Undibacterium parvum: one gene and its partner. The protein of the gene in region 1 interacts with the protein of each later gene in a pairwise test. Links are inferred from orthologs where the notes say so. Each region holds a gene or a part of one and is shown on either strand. Other genes may lie near its edges. The genes, in order: secD and pheT.

Region 1 (17,222 bases):
TAGTTCTACATATTTCTCATCGATCTGTTGCGCGCTAATCTGTATGCTGCCCTGCTCCTGCCCTTCCAAACCATGGATCAAGGCATTATTAATCAGGTTGATGCAGATCTGACCTAAGGGGCCAGGGTAGGCATCCATGACTATATTTTCCGGTATCGCGATCTGTAAGCTGTGGGTACTGGTTTTGAGCGTAGCGCCTAAGCTAAGCACGACTTCAGCAACCACTTCAGCCAGACAAAAACTACGGCGTCGTTCTGAGGTTTGATCGACCGAGAACTCTTTGAAATTGCCTATCAATTGCGCTGCCCGGCTCAGATTATTGGTAATCAGCCTGAGCCCCTCAGCGCTGTGATCTAAGTGGCGCGTCAGAGCGCTCTTGCTGATTCCTTGTTCCAGCGCTTGCTTAAAATCTCTGACATCGTCTTGCAGCGTGGTAGCGCTTAATACGGCTACCCCTATCGGTGTATTGAGTTCGTGTGCGACACCTGCCACCAAGGAGCCTAGCGACACCAGTTTCTCGTTTTTGACCAACTCGTCTTTTGCGCCTTCCAAATGTGCCGAGGTTTTTTTGAGGTTTTGATTACTTTCCTGTAAAGCCTGGGTGCGTGCCTTTACCCTTAGTTCTAACTCTTGATTGAGTTGCGCATTGGTTTTTTCGGAGCGCGCCAGCAGGCGACTGGTGTACAGCGCGGCTAGCAGGCCGAGCAACGTGGCGGTTCCAGCCAAAAACAAAATCGTGGTTTCAATTTTTTTTGAGCTTGCTTCTAATTGCAGCGTCGCACGCTCCGCATTGTTTTTGGATTGCTCAAAAATTTCCTGTATGCCTTCCCGGTTATCCCGTATATATTTTTTGTAGGGCAGGAGTCTGTCATCGGCATCGCGCGCGGATAGAATTTCCCCTTTTTCAATTTCCTGATAAATCGTGTTCATCTCGGCTTGATATAGCCTGGTTTCGTCCTTCATGTTGACCAGAAAGTCGTGCGATGCTTGGGAGATAGGCAGCTTAGATAATTTGTCTATGTCTTCTATCAGTATCTCTACATACAGGTTGTAGCCTTTCATCTCCTGGCTGACATGATCGTTACGTTGTGGGTCAAATTGGCGTCCGATCGAGATGAAGCTGCTTTTTTCTTTTTGACGGACGCGCGAAATTGAAAAACGCAGGTCTTTGGCTGCCATGCCTATCGCCACGTCCTCATGGATTACGCGCTGATTGGCGCTGTGTAAGCTGGCAACGCTATACACTCCGAAGCCGGCAATCGTGATCAATAGGCCTAAAAACAGACAGTAGCTGGCGATTACTTTAAGGAAAATCTTACTCATAGTGCTATTGCTGTAGGTAAGGCTGTAGGTAACGATATGACGACTAAGACTGTCTGCAGAACATGCTTGCTGCATGCTCAGAACCAGGGCCTAGGCTCAGCTTAGACCGGGCACGCGTGCATCCTGTCATCGCTAATCTTAGTCGCAAATGTAGAAATAGGGTAGGGCTTTAAAAATGACGCAACAGCATGAACACTAGGCAGCGCTAGCGGCGTGCCCATTATGGCCTTGGTGTTGCGTCGGGTAAGGCGATCACGGTATGGTTTTGGCGACTAATCCGGATGGGTTTGGCTCATGGCACGGGTCAGCTCATGGTGTCCTTGGGCCAGACCGGTTTCCGGAACGATTTCGCCATCCCGATTTTTAATGCCTGCCAATTGTGCGGCTAATTGTTCTGCTGCGTCGTCGCCGCGCCCTATCCAGGCACCGCTGGTCATGGTGATATGCGCAGCTTCAAAGCTACCGGCACCGGCGCATAAGATGGTACGAGTCGGGGCATTTTCTGCGGTTAGCACCAACATGGCTGGCACCACATCTGAGGCTTGCAAGGCTTGCAGCATGGCTTCCGGGAATAAATTTTCGGTCATGCGGGTGGCGGCAGTCGGTGCCAGACTGTTCACGCGGATATCGAATTTCGCACCCTCGATAGACAGGGTTTGCATCAATCCCACCAGGGCCATTTTCGCGGTGCCGTAATTCGATTGGCCGAAATTGCCATACAGGCCAGAAGACGAGGTGGTCATCAGGATACGGCCATATTTTTGTTCCGTCATGACCGGCCAGACCGCTTTGCAGCAATTGACCGCGCCCATCAAATGTACATCGAGCACCAGTTTAAAATCGTCCAGCTCCATCTTGGCAAAACTCTTGTCGCGCAGGATGCCCGCATTATTGATCAGGATGTCGACGCGGCCCCAGGTATCCATGGCCTGCTTCACCATCGCTTCGACCGCAGCAAAATCGGTGACCGAGGCACCGTTGGCAATCGCTTCCCCACCCATATTTTTGATTTCTTCTACCACCGCCAAGGCAGCGGCTGAAGAGCCGCCGGAGCCATCTCGGGCGCCGCCCAAATCATTGACCAGCACTTTCGCGCCGCGCTTGGCCAGCGCTAGTGCGTGCTCGCGCCCCAGTCCACCACCTGCTCCTGTGATAATGGCGACTCGGCCGGTAAAATCGATATTCGTATGACTCATTTTTTTCCTCGCGCTGGCTAGTTTGGTGGGTTTGTGTATGCCCTATTTTAGCCTGTAAGACGTCCTGAATTGAGAAAATTCAAACGGACGTGCTATTTTATTTATAGGCTTAGCTTAATTTTTTTTGCATCATGATGGCACCGCCCAGAGAGGGGGCAAGCTGATAGCCTGCAAATCCTTGCGCTGAATACAGAGCGTGGGCGGGTGTATTGCCTTGCAAGACTTCTAGTGTGATTTTGCAACAATTACGCGAGAGGGCGATCTGTTCTAAGTGTGCCAGCATCTGTTTGGCGATACCTAGTCCGCGAAAGCGCGCACTAACCGCGATGTCATGAATGTTCAGCAAGGGCTGGCAAGCAAAGGTGGAAAATCCTTCTATGCAAATACTCAGACCGGCCGCCACCCCATCGACCCAGGCTAAGATTACGTGGATATTCTGGCGTTTTTTTAGTTCACTCACCAAGTTGGTCTGGCAAAAATCCGAAAGTGCCTCAGCGCCGCCCATAGGATCGCAGGCATAGTCGTTGAGTAATTCCACAACTGCTGCGGCATGGTGTGGATTGTTTAGATCGGCGTTGACTATAGTGATGAGGCGAATTGCTTGCATGGGTGTTCCTGCTTAATTTTTTGAAGGAAATAGGGAGTTGCAGAACTTCAGATTTAAACGCAACTACACCCGTAAAAATTCTTCTTTTTGCCCCAGCCAGCGCTGCAAATGTGCCTCTACCGTGGGCAGATCATGTTGTAGTAATTCGATGGCGAGTGCGCGCGCCTTATCGACTAGCCATTGATCGGTCTCTAAGTTGGCGAAGCGTAACATGGCTTCGCCAGATTGGCGTGCGCCGAGAAACTCTCCGGGGCCGCGTAGTTCCAGATCTTTGCGGGCAATTTCAAAACCGTCGGTGGTTTCGCGCATGGTCATCAGCCTTTGTTTGGCGGTGCCGCCCAGTGGCCCCTGATACAGCAGCAAGCAAACGCTGGCAGCGGCACCGCGCCCGACCCGGCCACGCAACTGGTGCAATTGCGAGAGCCCAAAACGCTCGGCGTGCTCGATCACCATCAGGCTGGCATTCGGTACATCGACCCCGACCTCAATCACCGTGGTGGCAACCAGTACCTGCACTTCGTTGCGGATAAACGCATCCATCACCAGTTGTTTCTCGGCCGGCTTGAGTTTGCCGTGTACCAGACCGACCCTTAAATCGGGCAGTGCTTCCGCCAGCATACTGTAGGTGTCGGTGGCGGTTTGTAGTTGCAGTGCCTCCGATTCTTCTATCAGCGGGCACACCCAGTAGGCTTGTTTGCCGTCCAGTGCCGCCGCGTGTACCCGCGCGATCACTTCTTCGCGTCTTTGCTGATCCACCATGCGCGTCACGATAGGCGTGCGGCCAGGCGGTAATTCATCGATCACCGATACTTCCAGATCGGCGTAATAGGTCATCGCTAATGTGCGCGGTATCGGTGTGGCCGACATCATCAGTTGATGCGGCACCTGGCCGGCCACGCCTTTATTGCGTAGGGTCAGGCGCTGGCCGACTCCAAAGCGATGCTGTTCATCCACCACCACTAAACCGAGCTTGGCAAATTGCACGGTGTCTTGTATCAGCGCATGCGTGCCTATCACCAGTTGTGCTTCACCCGAGGCGATCAGGCTTAAAGCCAGCTCCTTTTCTTTCTTTTTTAAACTGCCGGTCAGCCAGGCGCTCTTGATCCCTAAGGGTTCTAGCCATTGCGCTAATTTCCGGAAATGCTGTTCCGCTAAAATCTCGGTCGGTGCCATCAAGACAGCTTGAAAACCGCTATCGATGGCTTGCACCGCCGCCAGTGCCGCAACGATGGTTTTGCCGCTACCTACGTCACCTTGCAACAGGCGTTGCATAGGATAATCTTGTTTTAGGTCGGCACGGATCTCGGCCAACACACGCTCTTGTGCCTGGGTTAGCGCGAACGGCAGATTCATTAAAAATGCCGCTGACAATTCACCCACCACGGGCAAGGCGGTCGCTCCCTTATTGCGGCGTGCTGCCTGAGCGCGTTTGAGTGAGAGTTGTTGCGCCAATAGCTCATCGAATTTCATGCGCTCCCAAGCTGGGTGGCTATGCTCCATCAAACTGTATTGATCGACTTCGGCTGGCGGGTTGTGCAGGAGTTTGACGCTGGCCTCGAAACCATCCAGACCGAGTCGGCTCAGCAGAGCTGGGCTTAAGGTGTCTTGCCAATTGACCTTGCTCATGGCCTGCAAGATCGCCTTGCGCAAGACGGTTTGCGATACGCCTTCACCGGCCGGATACACGGGCGTCAAGGCGGTTGGCAGCGCTGCGCCCTGGTTCACCATCTTGTAGCCAGGGTGTACCATTTCTGCGCCGAAGAAACCGTGACGCAATTCGCCGCGCGCCCGCACTCTGGCGCCGACTGCCATTTGCTTGGTTTGGCTACCGTAAAAGTTCAGAAAACGTAGCACCACTTGCGCGGTGTCGTCGGCTATCGTCACCACCAACTGGCGTCGCGGCCGGTATTGGATATCGCATTCTGTGATCACGCCTTCGATCTGCACCATACTGCCACCGCGCAAGCTGGCATCGCGCATAGAAACGATCTCGGTTTCGTCTTCATAGCGCATCGGCAGGTGCAAGACAAAATCCATATCGCTACGCATCCCTAAGCGTGCAAATTTCTGTTCCAGCGTGGCGGCTGGCTTGGCCGGACGGGCTTTCTCAGTCTTGCTAGGCGTGGCAGTCGTCATGACGTGTAAAATAGCGGGCGTAATTAAATAGCGATAAGTGGCGAATAAGCAGTGGAGAATAGTCTGACTTTTGCCTTAAAAGCAAATCTGGCAGGTATTCTTGCTAATAAGAATAGTATTCTACTGGTTTTTTATACAGTGTATCGCTTTTGATCATATATTTACAGCGTTTTTCTGGTGTTTTTCCCCTGAATATTTTTTAGGTGCGCAATATCCATGCGGTTTCCAGGGCATTTTCGGCCTGTAGGCCGCATGCAGTATGCGCATCCGCTTTTAGATTTCCTTTTGCCGTATTTTTTTAGATAATTTCCATGACGTATTCTTTATCCGATTTTGATTTTGTCTTGCCTGAAGCCTTGATCGCGCAACTGCCCTTGCCGCAGCGTTCGGCTTCGCGCCTGTTGCATGTGGGGACCGATACGCTAAGCGACCAAAGTTTTGCCGATGTACTCGAGCACCTGACTGCCGGCGATTTGCTGGTCTTTAACGATACCCGTGTCTTGAAAGCGCGTTTCTTTGGCGTTAAAGAAAGCGGTGGCAAAGTCGAGGTGCTGGTGGAGCGCGTACTCGCTAACACCGACGAACAACGCGCCGTACTGGCGCAGGTGCGGGCCTCAAAGTCGCCGCCGGCAGGAACTAAAATACGTCTGGCCGATCAGTTTGACGTCATTGTTGGCGAACGCGCCGGTGAGTTTTATACACTGAACTTCCCTAGCGATGTGTTTGAGCTGATCGAGGCGCATGGCCGCCTGCCTTTGCCACCGTATATTACGCATGATGCCGACGATTTTGACGAGCAGCGCTATCAAACCGTGTATTCACGCGTGCCCGGTGCGGTGGCCGCGCCTACTGCCGGTCTGCATTTTGATGAGGCTTTGCTAGAGCGCTGCCGCGCCAAAGGGATTAATTTTGCCTACGTTACTCTGCACGTAGGGGCTGGCACCTTTCAGCCGGTGCGTACTGAAAATTTAGCCGATCACAACATGCATAGCGAGTGGTACACCATCTCGGAGGAGAGCGTGGCGGCAGTGCGCGCTACCAAAGCCAGCGGCAAAGCGGTGGTGGCGGTAGGCACGACCAGCATGCGGGCGCTAGAGTCTGCTTCGCAAAGCGGGCAATTGCAGGCCGGCAGTGCCGATACCCGTTTATTTATCACGCCCGGCTATGTGTTTAAGACGGTAGACCGGCTCATCACCAATTTTCACTTACCAAAATCAAGCTTACTGATGCTGGTCTCGGCGTTTGCAGGGTATGATCGCATCCGCGCAGCGTATCGCCATGCAATTAAGCAGCAATACCGGTTTTTCAGTTATGGCGACGCCATGCTGTTAAGCAATGCCAGCAGTTCGGCCTTTAGTTCCACCGACAATTCACCAGAACACAAAGAATAAGATGCTAGAGTTTACCTTAATCAAAAAAGACAAAACCTCGGCCGCAAGGCGTGGCCGTGTACGTGTCAACCATGGCGTCATCGAAACGCCTATCTTCATGCCGGTCGGCACTTACGGCTCGGTGAAGGCGATGTCACCGCTGGAGCTCAAAGAGATAGACGCGCACATCATCCTGGGCAATACCTTCCATCTGTGGTTGCGTCCGGGCATGAACGTCATCAATAAATTTGGTGGTCTGCATGATTTTATGGGTTGGGATAAACCTATCCTGACCGACTCCGGCGGCTTTCAAGTGTTTTCACTAGGCGCGATGCGCAAGATTACCGAAGAGGGCGTGAAGTTTTCTTCACCGATTAATGGTGAACGCCTGTTCTTGTCGCCAGAAATCTCCATGCAGATACAGCGCAGCTTAAATTCTGACATCGTCATGCAGTTTGACGAGTGCACCCCTTACGAGATCGACGGCCGTGCTGCTACCACGGAAGAAGCCGGAAAGTCGATGCGCATGTCTCTGCGTTGGGCGCAACGCTCTATCGACGAGTTCAATCGTGGCGAAAATCCGAATGCGCTGTTTGGTATCGTGCAGGGCGGTATGTTTGAAAACCTCAGAGATGAGTCGCTCGCTGGTCTCAATGAAATGAATTTTCACGGAATCGCGATCGGTGGCTTGTCGGTGGGCGAGCCAAAAGAAGACATGATGCGTGTTTTGCAACATATCGGCCCTAAGCTGCCAGAAAATAAACCGCATTACCTGATGGGTGTCGGTACCCCGGAAGATCTGGTGGCCGGTGTCACCAATGGTATCGATATGTTCGATTGCGTGATGCCTACCCGCAATGCGCGCAACGGCTGGATTTTTACCCGCTATGGCGACGTCAAAATTAAAAATGCCCGTTACAAAGAGGAAAAAGAGCCGCTGGATGCGACTTGCGAGTGCTATACCTGTAAGAATTTTTCACGCGCTTACTTGCATCATTTGCATCGTACTGGCGAAATTCTGGGGGCGCGTCTCAATACCATCCATAACTTGCACTACTACCTCGATCTGATGAAAAAGATACGCCAGTCCCTCGATGATGAGCGTTTTCCTGAGTTTGTCGCAGAGTTTCGCGCAGATAGAGCGCGTGGCGTGTAATCCGAATGCTAGAATGTGGCGCTTTGCTGTAAGGATGGACGCTAGACTTTAATTTGGCTGAAACGGCACAATATACGGTGCTGGTGGTCGAATGAGTCACATCCGATAACAAATTTTATACAATTACTGGAGCTTTAACGTGTTTATTTCAAATGCATACGCACAATCCTCGCCATTCGGCGCAGGTGGTGATCTGATGAGTTTCTTGCCAATTATTTTGATGTTTGTGGTGCTGTATTTCCTGATGATACGTCCGCAGATGAAACGTCAGAAAGAACAAAAATCTATGATGGATGCACTGGCGAAAAACGACGAAGTCGTCACAGCCGGCGGTGTCTTGGGTAAAGTGACCAAGGTCGCGGACGCCTATGTCACCATTGAAATTAGCAGTGGCACTGAAATTCTAGTGCAAAAAAGCGCCATTACCATGTTGTTGCCTAAGGGCAGTATCAAGGCAATTTAATCAGCACACTGGTTGACGCAGCCTCGGATTTTTTCGGGCTGCGTTTTTGCATATTTAAGCCAGCTCAATTAAGTCAGCTTAATTAAGTCAGCTTAAGTCGGCATTTTAAAACCACTACTTATTCTGAACCACTATGAATCGCTACCCCCTCTGGAAGTACATCATTATCCTGATTGCGCTGCTGTTTGGCGCCTTGTACACTGCGCCGAATTTTTTTGGTAAAGCGCCTGCGGTACAAATTAGCAGTGCCAAATCTACCGTCAAGGTCGACAGTGGTATGGTCAGCCGCGCTGAACAAGCTTTACAGCAAGCGGGCGTCAAGACTGAAGGCTTGTTCTACGAGAATAATGGTGTACAGGGAACGGTACGCGCACGCTTTGCCGATGCCGACACCCAATTCAAAGCCAAAGACGCTTTGGAAAAAGCCCTGAATCCAGATTTGGCCGATCCTACTTACACTGTCGCCTTCAATCTCTTGTCGAACACGCCTAACTGGTTGCAAAGCATACGTGCCTTGCCTATGGTGCTGGGCCTCGATTTGCAGGGCGGCGTACACTTTTTGATGCAGGTTGACACCAAGGCGATGGTCGCCAAGCAGGTGCAGAATCTGCAAGCGAGTGTGCGTTCAGTCTTGCGTGAAAAAGAAGTGCGGCATGCGGGCATTAGCCGCGAAGCCGACGTGGTCAGCATAAAATTTCGGGATGAAGCAACCCGCCTGAAAGCCAAGGCAGTTTTGCAAGATCAAATGAAGGACGCTAATTCGCTGGAAGTGGTCGGTACTGAGGCCGGTGATTTCTTGTTGCAAGTGAGCATGAAGCCAGAAGCCATGAAGCAAATCATGACAGAGGGCGTGAAACAAAACATCACAGCCTTATCCAAACGTGTCAATGAGCTGGGTGTGTCTGAACCTTTGATACAGCAGCAAGGCCCGGATCGTATCGTGGTCGAGTTGGCCGGTGTGCAAGACGTGGCACGCGCCAAAGAATTGATCGGTAGAACTGCCACGCTGGAAGTGCGTCTGGTCGATGAAACTGTGATCGGCATGGTCGATGAAAATACTGCCGTACCTTTTGGTTCAGAAATGTTTAAAGTAGGCCGTGGTGGGCCAGCGATTCTGTATAAAGATCCTGTGATTACCGGTGACTATATCTCTGGTGCCAACGCCAGTTTTGATCAGCACCAGCAGCCTTCAGTGAGTATCGATCTCAATGGCGATGGTGGTCGTAAGATGCGCGAAGGTACGCGCGGCAAGATCGGTAAAAAAATGGCGATTGTCTTGTTTGAAAAAGGCAAGGGCGAGTTGCTCACCGTTGCCACTATCCAGGATGAACTCGGTGCACGTTTTAATATCACCGGCATGGGTTCGACCTCGGCTTCTTCCGATCTGGCTTTGTTGTTACGCGCCGGTTCGCTGGCGGCTCCCATGGAAATCATAGAGGAGCGCACTATAGGCCCGCAACTTGGTGCCGAGAATATCAAGCAAGGTTTTAATTCAACGCTGTATGGCTTTACCGCGATCTCGATTTTCATGATTGGGTATTACATGTTGTTTGGTTTCTTCAGCGTACTGGCCTTGTCGTTTAATTTGCTGTTGCTGGTGGCTTTGCTGTCCGGTATGCAGGCGACCCTGACCTTGCCAGGTATGGCAGCGATTGCGCTGGCTCTGGGTATGGCGATTGATGCCAACGTGCTCATCAATGAGCGTATTCGTGAAGAGTTGCGTGGCGGTGCTACCGCGCAAGCGGCAATTTCGGCTGGTTTCGACAGAGCCTGGGCGACTATTTTGGATTCTAATGTGACCACATTGATCGTTGGTCTGGCCTTGTTGATGTTCGGTTCCGGTCCTATCAAGGGCTTTGCTGTGGTGCATTGCCTGGGTATTTTGACCTCGATTTTCTCTGCCGTGTTCGTTTCGCGTGGCGTGGTTAATCTCTGGTACGGTCGTAAGAAAAAACTCAACTCTGTATCAATAGGACAAATCTGGAAGCCGACCGCAACCACCGAACAATCCGCAGTTGCAGTGCGCACTGAATAAAAGAGAGCTTCATCATGGAATTATTTAGGATTAAAAAAGACATTCCCTTCATGCGCCATGCGCTGATTTTTAATGTCGTTTCCGCGTTAACCTTCGTTGCTGCAGTATTTTTTCTACTGCATAGAGGTCTGCATTTATCGGTAGAGTTTACCGGTGGTACCTTGATGGAAGTGAGTTATAGCAAGCCCGCCAATCTGGAAAACGTGCGTAAGACTATCGATAGTTTGGGGATCGCTGACGCCAACGTACAAAGTTTTGGCGAAGCCTCAAGGGTATTGATACGTTTGCCGGTAGATAAGGCACTGACCACGGCACAGCAAGGCGATAAAGTATTTAATGCTTTGCTGGCCAAGGATGCTGACGTCAAAAAACAGAGTGTTTCCTTCGTCGGTCCACAAGTGGGTGATGAGTTGGCGCATGATGGTCTGCGCGCCTTGCTGATGGTGATCGTTGGCGTGATGGCGTATCTGGCGCTGCGTTTCGAATGGAAATACGCAGTCGCTGCGATCATCGCCAACTTGCATGACGTGGTGATCATCCTGGGTTTCTTTGCCTTCTTCCAATGGGAATTTAATCTCTCGGTACTGGCAGCGGTGTTGGCGGTATTGGGTTATTCGGTGAACGAATCAGTGGTTATTTTCGATCGTATCCGTGAAAATTTCCGCAAGCAGCGCAAGACTTCGGTGACCGAGGTGATCGACAATGCCATTACCAGCACTATTTCACGTACTGTGATTACGCATGGCTGTACCCAGATCATGGTGTTGTCGATGTTGTTAATTGGCGGACCTACTTTGCACGGCTTCGCAATCGCCTTGACGATAGGTATCTTGTTCGGTATCTATTCTTCGGTGTTCGTGGCGGCAGCGATTGCCATGTGGCTGGGCGTGAAGCGTGAAGATTTGATCAAGCCTATCAAAGAAAAAGATGATACCGATGGCGCTGTGGTGTAAATAAGCACTAGAAACTAAGACTTAGTTTAGTAACATAAAGTATAAAAAGAAAAAGCCAGCCTGTGTGCTGGCTTTTTCTTTGTTAGGATCTTGCCTTGGTAGAACTTTTGCATAACATTCCGGTCTAAACAGCTCAAAATGGCACAGCGCCGGTACAGGATAATTATAAGATGAGTAAATTACGAAATTTCACGATCACGGCTGTGCTTGTGGCAGTCGCCGGTGCTGGCTACTACGGCACACGTACACCCGAGGGTGGCGCTGCGGCAGATAAAAATATGCCCGGGAAAAATCTGGTTGGCGGCCCTAACAATAAACCGGTCAGCGTCACGACGGCAGTGGCCGAGCAGCGCGATTACCCATTGTTACTGAGCGCCAACGGTCTTATTTCTGCACTCAATACGGTCGAAGTGCGGGCTCAGGTTAATAGCACGGTGAGCAAGGTAAATATCAAAGAAGGACAGTTTGTACGCACTGGTGAGCTCTTGTTTACTTTGGATAGCCGTATTGATGAGGTGAATCTGGCCAAAGCGCAAGCGCAATTGGACAAAGACATGGCGACGCTGGCCGATAATCTGCGCAATCTGGAGCGCAATAAAGACCTGTTCTCGAAAAAATTTCTGGCGCAAAGTGTCGTCGATGCCAGTCAGACTGCAGTGCAGGCACAGCAAGCTGTAATCGCGTCGGATAAGGCGGCGATCGCTGCCGCGCGGGTGGCACTCGGCTACAATAAAATCCTCGCTCCCAGCGCTGGACGTACCGGCGCTATCAATGTTTTTACTGGATCTTCGGTGCAGGCCAATGCGAGTGGCGTTGCGCTGCTAACGATTACGCAGATGGACCCGATCGCCATCACCTTCCCACTGCCTCAGCGCAATTTGCAAGACGCTTTAGAGAGCATGAAACGTAGCGATAGCTTTGTGCTGGCGCGTTTGCCGGATGGGCAGAGCCAATTTAAGGGGCGCTTGCAATTTGTCGATAATATGGTGGATGCGGCCTCTGGCACGGTCAAAGTAAAAGCGGTGTTTGAGAATAAAGAAATGAAATTGTGGCCAGGTGCCTACGCGAATGTAGAACTGAGCGTGTTGACCTTGAAAGACGCTATCGTGGTGCCGCAAGACGCCATCATCATAGGACCGAAAGAGAAGTCTGTGTATATCGTTGATGCGGAAGGCAAGGCCGCCATGCGCAAGGTCAATTTGCTGCATAGCTATGGCAAGGATGCTGTGGTAAGTGGAATCGTTGCGGGTACCAAAGTTATTTTGGATGGCAAGCAAAATCTTCGCCCCGGTATGCAGGTCAAGGAAAGAGGCGCCGATGCCAAGGTGGAAAATAAGGTAGACAATAAGGCGGGTTCCAAGCCTGAACCTAAGCCCGCTTCTAGTGCTGCCAGCGCGAGCGCATCATGAATTTGTCCGAGCTGTTTATTCGCCGTCCTGTGATGACGGTGCTACTGAATTTGGCAATCGTGGTCGCGGGCGTATTGGCGTATCGTTTCATCCCTGTGGCTGCCTTACCTAGTTACAACACGCCGGTCATCAGTGTGTTTGCTGGCTTGCCCGGCGCTAGTCCGGAAACCATGGCGACCTCGGTGGCTTTGCCGCTGGAAAAGCAATTTGCCACTATCCCTGGCTTGTCGATTATCAGTTCTAGCAATACGCTGGGCTCAACCTCGCTGACTCTGGAGTTTGACCAGAACCGGAATATTGACGCCGCTGCGGTCGATGTGCAGGCCGCTTTGCTGCGGGCGCAGCGCTCGCTGCCGCAAGATATGACGGCGCCGCCTTCGTATCGCAAAGTCAATCCTGCCGATGCGCCGGTGCTGATCCTCGCCATGACTTCGCCCTCTTTGAGCTTGGCTGAGTTGACCAGTTATGCCGAGCATCTGATCTCACCTAGCCTCTCCACTTTAGATGGTGTGGCGCAAGTGAATATCTTCGGGATTAAGCGTTATGCGGTCAGAATTCGCGTTATGCCGGATGCTCTGGTGGCGCGTAATTTGACGCTCGATGAACTCTCTATCAGTCTGCGCGCCGCGAATGTGAATACACCGGTAGGGACGCTGGAAGGCGATAAGCAAACCCTGACTTTAATGGCGAATAAGCAGTTACAAAACGCCGCCGAATTTGCCAATCTGATCGTCAGCAATAAGGGCGGGCAAGTGGTGCGCCTGCGCGACGTGGCGCAAGTTGAGGATAGTTACGAGCAAGTGAAGACGGCCGCCAACTTCAATGGCGAAAGCACCATCATGCTGGCGATACAGCGCCAGACCGATGCCAATACCGTTAAGGTGGTTGATTCTATTAAGGCCGCTATGCCTGGCTTTAAAGCGCAATTGCCCGGCTCTGTGAATATTATGTTAGCCAATGACAGATCTGCCTCGGTGCGTGATGCGCTGCATGATGTGAATCTGACCTTGCTGCTGACGATAGGCTTGGTCGTGGTGGTGATCTTTCTGTTTTTACGCCGCATGGTGGCAACCCTGATTCCTACTTTGTCTTTGCCGGTGTCGCTGATCGGTGCGATCGCTTTGCTGTCCGGTTTTGGGTATACGCTGGATAATATTTCCTTATTAGGTTTGACCTTGGCGGTGGGCTTGGTGGTCGATGATGCGATCGTCATGCTAGAAAATATCATGCGCCATGTGGAGCAGGGTATGGAACCTTTTCAGGCGGCCTTACAGGGTTCGCGTGAAGTTGGTTTCACGATTATTTCAATTTCTACCTCGCTCATAGCGGTCTTCATTCCTATCTTTTTTATGCCGGGTGTGATCGGCCAATTGTTTCATGAGTTCGCCGTGATCGTTAGTCTGGCGATTGTGGTGTCGGCCTTCGTGTCTCTGACGCTGGTGCCTATGCTGGCTAGCCAGTTTTTGAAGAGCGAACATCAGATGCCACCGCCGTCGGGCTGGATGGGAGCGATCACGCATAGTTTTGAGAGCGGTTTTAATGCGACTTTGCGCTCTTACACGCGTGGTCTTGATCTGGCCTTGCGCCATCGTACTGCCGTGCTGATCGTCGCTGTATTGACCTTTGTGGCGACTGCCTATTTGTTCAATACCATTCCCAAAGGTTTTTTTCCGGAAGAAGACATAGGCCAGATACAAGTCTCGACCGAGGCTGCTGAGGATACTTCGTTCCCAGCGATGGTGATCTTGCAGGATCAAGTGGCCAAGATTATCCGTGACGATCCAAATGTGCGTACCGCCTCGTCCTTTAATGGCGGCAGCGGCGCGCAAAATAACGGACGCATGTTCGTCAACTTGCAACCGCGCGATCAACGTAAGCCTATGAAGGAAGTGGTGGACGGTTTGCGGACTAAATTGCGCGCGGTGGCGGGCATTAATGTGTTTTTGCGTCCTACCCAAAATCTACAACTGGGTGGTCGCCCTAGTAAGAGCCAGTACCAATATATTTTGCAAAGCGTAGAGGCCGGTGAATTGAGTGACTGGGCCTTAAAAATGCAAGATAAATTGCGCACTGACCCCGGCTTTAAAGATGTCACCACCGATTCGCAGCTCAAAGGCTTGCAAGCATCTTTGAGCATAGATAGGGATAGGGCCAGCGCCTTGGGGGTGAATATGGATAGCGTCAGGTCTAGCCTCTACAGTGCTTTCGGTGAGCGTCAGGTGTCTACCATGTACACCAGCGTCGATAGCTATATGGTGATCATGGAAGTGGCACCGCAAGCCAAGCAAGATGAATCTGCGATTGAGGGCATCTATGTGCGCGCCAACACCGGGGCACTGGTGCCGCTCGCCAGTTTCGCCACCATCAAACGCACCGTAGGCCCGACCGCGATTAACCATGTTGGTCAATTGCAGGCCGTGACGGTGTCGTTTAACCTGGCTCCCGGCACCGCCTTGGGTGACGCCACCAATAAGATAGAAGCGTATCGCGAAGAATTGAAATTGCCAGTCTCGGTGATTACTTCGTATGGTGGCGATGCCGCCGTGTTTAAAGATTCTCAGTCCGGCCAAGTGGTCTTGATCGTCGCTGCCTTGCTGGTCATCTATGTCTTGCTGGGCGTGCTGTACGAGAGTTATATCCATCCTTTAACGATCTTGGCAGGTTTGCCGTCGGCGGCTGTGGGCGCGCTCTTGATGCTGAAAATGTTTGATAAGGATCTGACCCTGATCGCCACCATAGGTATTTTGCTGTTGATCGGTATCGTCAAGAAAAACGCCATCATGATGATTGATTTTGCCTTGGATGCGCAAAGGCATCAGGGCATGACGCCAGCCGAGGCGATCCGAGAAGCCTGTATCCAACGTTTTCGTCCTATCATGATGACGACCCTTGCCGCCTTGGTCGGTGCGCTGCCGATCGCGTTCGGCCTGGGGGCGGGCGCTGAGTTACGCCAGCCATTGGGTCTGGCGGTGGTCGGCGGCTTGATTTTCTCGCAGGCGATCACCTTGTTCATCACGCCGGTGATTTATCTAGTGCTGGATCGTTACAGCGGCAAAGGCCCGATTACCGCGCAGCATGCCTGATCAGTTTATTCAGATCTTGATGTGATTGATCTCAGATCGGCCAGCGGAGTCAGCCTGCAAAGTTAAAGCTCTGCAGGCCGCACGCTAATGTAACAAAACAGATTTAAAAATGCCCTACAATGATGGATTGATCTCATTGCAAGGATATTTATCATGGCTGTTAATTCTCCACTGCCGGTCGCGGCGGACTTAAAACCTATCGCTGGCATCCGTCTGGGCTTTGCTCAGGCTGGCATCAAGAAACCAAATCGTAAAGATGTGCTGGTGATGGCGCTGGCTCCAACGGCGACGGTGGCAGGCGTGTTTACCACCAATCGTTTCTGTGCCGCGCCGGTGCAAGTGTGCAAGGCGCATCTGGATGCCCTGCACATGAGCGATGCGCCTATCCGTGCTTTGGTAGTAAATACCGGCAATGCCAATGCCGGTACCGGCGACGCTGGTTTGGCGGCGGCCAACGCCACCTGCTCGGCACTGGCCGAATTGCTGGAGTGCGAGCCAGCCCAGATCTTGCCTTTCTCTACCGGCGTCATCCTCGAGCCTTTGCCGGTCGATAAGCTGATCGCCGGTTTGCCTGCTGCACTTGAGTGCCTGAGCGAAAACAATTGGTATGCGGCGGCCGAAGCCATCATGACTACCGATACCCAACCCAAAGCGGCCTCGTCCTACGTCGTGATCAACGGCATCCCCGTCACCATGACAGGTATCAGTAAAGGCGCCGGCATGATTAAGCCGAATATGGCGACCATGCTCGGTTATCTGGCGATGGATGCCAAGGTTTCGCAATCGGTGCTGGAGCATATGGTCAAGCAAGCGGCTGATCAATCTTTTAATTGCATCACGATTGATGGCGACACCTCGACCAATGATTCTTTCATGCTGATCGCCACCGGTGCTTCTGAGCTGGAAATTACCGAGATCGACTCACCCGAATATCTGGCATTGGCGACAGCAGTCAATGCCTTGTCGCAAAAACTGGCACACATGATTATCCGTGATGGTGAAGGCGCGACTAAATTTATCAGTATTGCAGTGGAAGAGGGGCGTGATCTGGAAGAATGCCGCAAGATTGCGTATTCTATCGCCCATTCACCGCTGGTAAAAACCGCCTTCTTTGCGTCTGACCCAAATCTGGGGCGCATCCTGGCGGCGATCGGCTATGCCGGCGTCAACGATCTGGATGTCAGTAAACTCGATATGTATCTCGATGAGGTCTTGGTGGCCAAGAGCGGCGGCCGCAATCCTGATTACCGTGAAGAAGACGGTCAGCGCGTGATGCAGCAAAGCGAAATCACGATACGCGTCAAACTGGGACGCGGTGAGGCTAAAACCACGGTCTGGACTTGCGATCTGTCGCATGACTATGTCTCTATCAATGCCGATTATCGTTCTTGATCAGGAATCAGCGATTATTTAGCCAAGGATATCATGAGCCAACTGGATCAATTTTTAATGCGTGCCGAGCATCTGCTTAGCCGCCTCGAATCCATCTTG
Region 2 (4,890 bases), 760 kb from region 1 along the record:
GGAGTTATTATGCCTAGAGTAAAACGTGGGGTTACAGCTCGTGCCCGTCATAAGAAAGTTCTCGACTTAGCCAAAGGCTATCGTGGTCGTCGCAGTAAAGTATACCGTATTGCCAAGCAAGCAGTTATGCGCGCTGGTCAATATGCATACCGTGACCGTCGTAACAAAAAGCGTGTATTCCGCGCATTGTGGATTACCCGTATCAATGCAGCGTCACGTCAGCATGGCCTGACATACAGCGTATTCATGAATGGTCTGAAAAAAGCTTCTATCGAACTCGATCGTAAGGTCTTGGCTGATATGGCTGTGATGGACAAACCAGCATTTACTGCGATTGTAAATCAAGTCAAAGCTACACTGGCTGCTTAAGCACGTGTTAGTTACGGATTCGCAAGTTGCGAATCCGTAAGATGAGCGGGGCAGAGGTTGATTCCTGTGCCCCGTTTTGTTTTTGGTATGTCATTTCTAGCTTCCCGTAATCCCTTACCCTTCAATGGGAAAAATCGCATGAATCCCTTAGATCATCTCGTAATTCAAGCGCGAGCAGACTTTTCTGCTGCCCAAGACGCCGCCGCTTTGGAAAATGCCAAAGCACTTTACCTTGGGAAAACTGGACAAATTACCGAGCAAATGAAGCTCCTGGGTAAGCTTGCTCCAGATGAACGTAAAGCACAGGGAGCGATCATCAATGTCGTTAAAGAGCAAATTGAAAATGCTCTCAACGAATGCCGCGATGCTTTGGCAAATGCCCAAATGCAGACGCGACTCAATGCCGAAGCGATCGATGTTAGTTTGCCTGGACGTGGACGTGGCATGGGCGGCGTGCATCCGGTAATGCGTACTTGGCAGCGGGTGGAAGAGATTTTCCGATCTATCGGTTTTGCAGTGGCGGATGGCCCTGAAATCGAAAATGACTGGACCAATTTTACTGCTTTGAACAGCCCGGAGAATCATCCCGCTCGTTCCATGCAAGATACTTTTTATATAGAGGGCAATGATAGCTTCGGTAAGCCTTTGCTATTGCGTACCCATACCAGCCCTATGCAGGTACGTTATGCGCGTATGCATCAACCTCCAATCAAGGTAATCGCACCCGGACGCACTTATCGCGTCGATAGCGATGCCACGCACTCACCAATGTTTCATCAGGTTGAGGGCTTATGGATAGATGAAAATATTAGCTTCGCTGATTTGAAGGGCGTTTACCTTAATTTCGTAAAAGCTTTTTTTGAAACAGATGATTTGCAAGTGCGCTTCCGTCCGTCCTACTTTCCCTTCACGGAACCATCCGCCGAGATCGATATCGCTTTCGGCAGCGGTCCGCTAAAAGGCCGCTGGTTGGAGGTGTCAGGCTCTGGGCAAGTACATCCTTCAGTGATAAAAAATATGGGGCTAGACCCTGAAAAATATATAGGCTTTGCTTTTGGATCCGGCTTAGAGCGGCTCGCTATGTTGCGTTACGGGATCAGCGATTTACGTCTGTTCTACGAAGGTGATTTGCGTTTCTTGAAGCAATTTAACTAAAAATTTTTAATAGTGCGGAGATGCTTTGCTTCTCCCTCCAACGCTTACCTCGTACCTTAAGTACTTACTCACGGCTGAATTATGCAATTCTCTGAAAACTGGCTACGCACCATGGTTGATCCGAAGATGACTTCGGATGAATTGGCACATCTTTTAACGATGTCTGGATTGGAAGTTGAGGAGGTCGAAGAAGTTGCGCCTCCCTTTAATAATGTGGTGGTCGCAGAAATTCGCGAAATAGTGAAACACCCCGATGCCGACCGACTCAATGTTTGCCAGGTTGATGTCGGCACCGGCACTTTGTTGAACATCGTTTGCGGAGCTCCGAATGTACGGGTCGGCATGAAGGTTCCTTGTGCCATGGCGGGCGCTATTTTGCCGCCGGGTGCAGATGGCAAACCATTTGAGATTAAGGTCGGAAAACTGCGTGGTGTTGAATCGCAAGGTATGTTGTGCTCGGCGCGTGAGCTGAAATTGTCGGAAGAAAATGCCGGACTGATGGATCTTCCCGAAGATGCTCAGGTGGGGCAAAATTTCCGAGATTACTATCAGTTAAATGACCTTAAGTTCACGATTAAACTTACTCCGAATAAGGCTGATTGCCTGTCTGTTCTAGGCGTGGCGCGTGAAGTGTCGGCCCTAACAGGGACGCCGATGACGTTGCCGGAAGCGCACATCGTTGCCGTCAGCTTGCAAGATAAATTGCCTGTGAAAATATCTGCACCTGACTTGTGCGGCCGCTTTAGCGGACGCATTATTCGCGGAGTCAATGCGAAAGCCCCGACTCCGGACTGGATGAAACGGCGCTTGGAGCGTAGTGGCCAGCGTCCAATCTCTGCATTGGTCGATATCTCCAATTATGTGATGTTGGAAATGGGCCGTCCTAGCCATGTTTTTGATCTGGACAAAATACATGGAGGACTGGAAGTGCGCTGGGGTAAAAGCGGTGAGTCTTTGAAGCTGCTCAATGGAAATGCGGTTGCCGTTGATGAGTGGATAGGCGTGATTTCGGATGATAAGGAAATCGAATCACTGGCTGGTATCATGGGCGGCGACTCGACTGCGGTGAGCCTTGATACTCAGAATATTTATTTGGAAGCCGCTTTCTGGTGGCCGCAAGCAATACAAGGGCGCGCACGACGTTTGAATTTCTCAACTGATGCCGCGCATCGCTTCGAACGCGGGGTTGATTTCGCGACTACGGTAGAGCATTTGGAACGTATCACTAGCCTTATCGTGGAAATCTGTGGCGGTGCTGCACATGTAAAAGTCGGGCCTATCGATGATCACATCGTGAATTTGCCATTACGCCCTGCTGTAAATATGAGAACGGCACGCGCGGTTAAAGTCATCGGGGTTGCTCTGAGCGACAGCCAAATTGCAGACATCTTTACTCGGTTGGGGCTGCAATTTACTCAAGAACCAGGGCTGTTCTCGGTGACTCCGCCATCTTATCGCTTCGATATAGAAATTGAAGAAGATTTGATCGAGGAGGTAGTGCGTGTGTATGGCTTTGAAAATATCCCATCTTTGCCGCCAGTCGCCGCGAATGCAATGCTGATTGAGCCGGAAAATCGTCGTTCTTTATTTACACTGCGTAGACAAATTGCTGATCTTGATTACCAAGAAGTGATTAATTACAGCTTCGTGGAAGAGTCTTGGGAAAAAGATTTTTGTGCAAATGAAGCGCCAATAAAACTACAGAACCCTATTTCCAGTCAGATGTGTGTCATGCGCACGAGTTTGATTGGAAGTTTGGTGGCTAATGCTCGATATAATTTAAATCGTAAAATTGGACGCGTAAGAATTTTTGAAATTGCTGCCGTTTATTTGAAAAACGCAAATATCCCAGACGGTCCTTTGACTGTTGCCGGATACGATCAGCCGAAGCGACTCGCGTCTTTATCGTATGGTCCTTATGCTGAAGAGCAATGGGGCCAGCCTAGTCGTAACGTCGATTTCTTCGATGTCAAAGCCGACTTAGAGGCACTGTTTGCGCCGAAAATACTGAGGTTCGTGAAGACTCCGCACGTCGCCTTGCATCCAGGTCGTTCCGCTCAGATTGAATGCGATGGACAAATCGTTGGTCTGATAGGTGAGTTACATCCTCGCTTACAGCAAAAATATGATTTACCTTTAGCACCCGTGGTATTTGAAGTTGATGTTGCATCTTTGCAGAATGTAGTAGTTCCGGTTTATCAGGAAACGTCTAAGTTTCAAGCTGTTAGTCGCGATCTTGCATTGGTGGTGAAACAGACCGTCGCCGCGCAGGAATTGCAGGATATATTTGCTGCGGAGTTGCTGCAAAACGAGGTGTGCAAAATTGTGCAAGCTATTGTTTTGTTTGATGAATATCGTGGCAAGGGCTTGGAGTCGGATGAAAAAAGTCTTGCTTTCCGTTTTAGCTTACAAGATACTCAGAGTACGCTTCAGGATGATAAAATTGATGCCGCCATGGCCGCGCTGATACTTGCCGCCAATAATAAAATAGGCGCCAGATTGCGTTAATCAATCAAAAGTCAGCATGCAATGATCTGCACCCACATCTGTAGGTCATTGCCTTAATTATTTTAGCTAGCAGGAATAAAACAATGAATGATGTGACTTCCGCTGAACTTCAGTCGGTGCTGGATGCAGATTTAAATCGAGCAATGCGTGAAGCGAAAGTGCGCTCGCAGGCCGAGAAAGAATTGCCAACGCTGACTAAGGCAGAGTTGGCTGAGCTCCTTTTTGAGCAAGTTGGCTTAAATAAACGTGAAGCCAAAGATATGGTGGAAACGTTTTTTTGCGAAATACGCGATGCACTAGAACGTGGTGAGGCCGTAAAATTATCCGGCTTCGGAAATTTTCAGTTGCGCGACAAGACACAGCGTCCGGGCCGCAATCCGAAAACCGGCGAAGAGATTGCCATTACGGCACGTCGGGTGGTGACCTTCCATGCCAGTCAAAAATTAAAAGGTATGGTTGATGATGTTAGTAGTCGTCCTATCTCACAATCTGCCTGACTTTCCGTATGAGCGAACTCAATCTAGACACTGCGGCCTTGCCACCGATACCGGCAAAGCGCTACTTCACTATCGGAGAAGTAAGCGATTTGTGCGGCGTTAAGCCGCATGTTTTGCGTTACTGGGAGCAGGAATTCACTCAACTAAAGCCGGTAAAACGACGCGGTAACCGACGTTACTATCAACATCATGAGGTCTTGTTGATACGACGTATCCGCGAACTTTTGTATGCGCAAGGTTTTACCATCAATGGCGCAAGAAATAAATTAAGCATGCCAAATAGCAACGCGCCGGCGGATCTTAGCGTTAAAGAACATGTGAGTTTAATTCAGATTAAAGAAGAGCTAATGTCTATCTTGTC

Evidence for each region.
Region 2: the proteins of secD (region 1) and pheT interact in binary tests that used the Escherichia coli proteins (3 or more experiments, as listed by UniProt). The link is inferred for Undibacterium parvum from one-to-one orthologs.

What each region holds. Positions count from the first base shown.
Region 1 is NZ_CP034464.1:3,064,715-3,081,936, forward strand. Bases 7,870-10,835 are described here. They hold secD (protein translocase subunit SecD), read left to right. Parts: upstream 7,870-8,384; coding sequence 8,385-10,286; downstream 10,287-10,835. Other genes in these bases: yajC (preprotein translocase subunit YajC), read left to right, coding at 7,928-8,251; secF (protein translocase subunit SecF), read left to right, coding at 10,301-10,835. In the rest of the region: EJN92_RS13405 (ATP-binding protein), read right to left, coding at 1-1,323; EJN92_RS13410 (SDR family NAD(P)-dependent oxidoreductase), read right to left, coding at 1,596-2,519; EJN92_RS13415 (GNAT family N-acetyltransferase), read right to left, coding at 2,629-3,126; ATP-dependent DNA helicase RecG, read right to left, coding at 3,190-5,262; tRNA preQ1(34) S-adenosylmethionine ribosyltransferase-isomerase QueA, read left to right, coding at 5,574-6,653; tRNA guanosine(34) transglycosylase Tgt, read left to right, coding at 6,655-7,788; more of secF, read left to right, coding at 10,836-11,239; EJN92_RS13450 (efflux RND transporter periplasmic adaptor subunit), read left to right, coding at 11,410-12,648; EJN92_RS13455 (efflux RND transporter permease subunit), read left to right, coding at 12,645-15,731; bifunctional glutamate N-acetyltransferase/amino-acid acetyltransferase ArgJ, read left to right, coding at 15,885-17,123; EJN92_RS13465 (ATP-binding protein), read left to right, coding at 17,157-17,222. UniProt on the Escherichia coli protein: Part of the Sec protein translocase complex. Interacts with the SecYEG preprotein conducting channel. SecDF uses the proton motive force (PMF) to complete protein translocation after the ATP-dependent function of SecA.
Region 2 is NZ_CP034464.1:3,827,771-3,832,660, forward strand. Bases 1,289-4,318 are described here. They hold pheT (phenylalanine--tRNA ligase subunit beta), read left to right. Parts: upstream 1,289-1,605; coding sequence 1,606-4,032; downstream 4,033-4,318. Other genes in these bases: pheS (phenylalanine--tRNA ligase subunit alpha), read left to right, coding at 1,289-1,524; EJN92_RS16770 (integration host factor subunit alpha), read left to right, coding at 4,176-4,318. Also shown: rplT (50S ribosomal protein L20), read left to right, coding at 10-369; more of pheS, read left to right, coding at 508-1,288; more of EJN92_RS16770, read left to right, coding at 4,319-4,529; EJN92_RS16775 (MerR family transcriptional regulator), read left to right, coding at 4,538-4,890.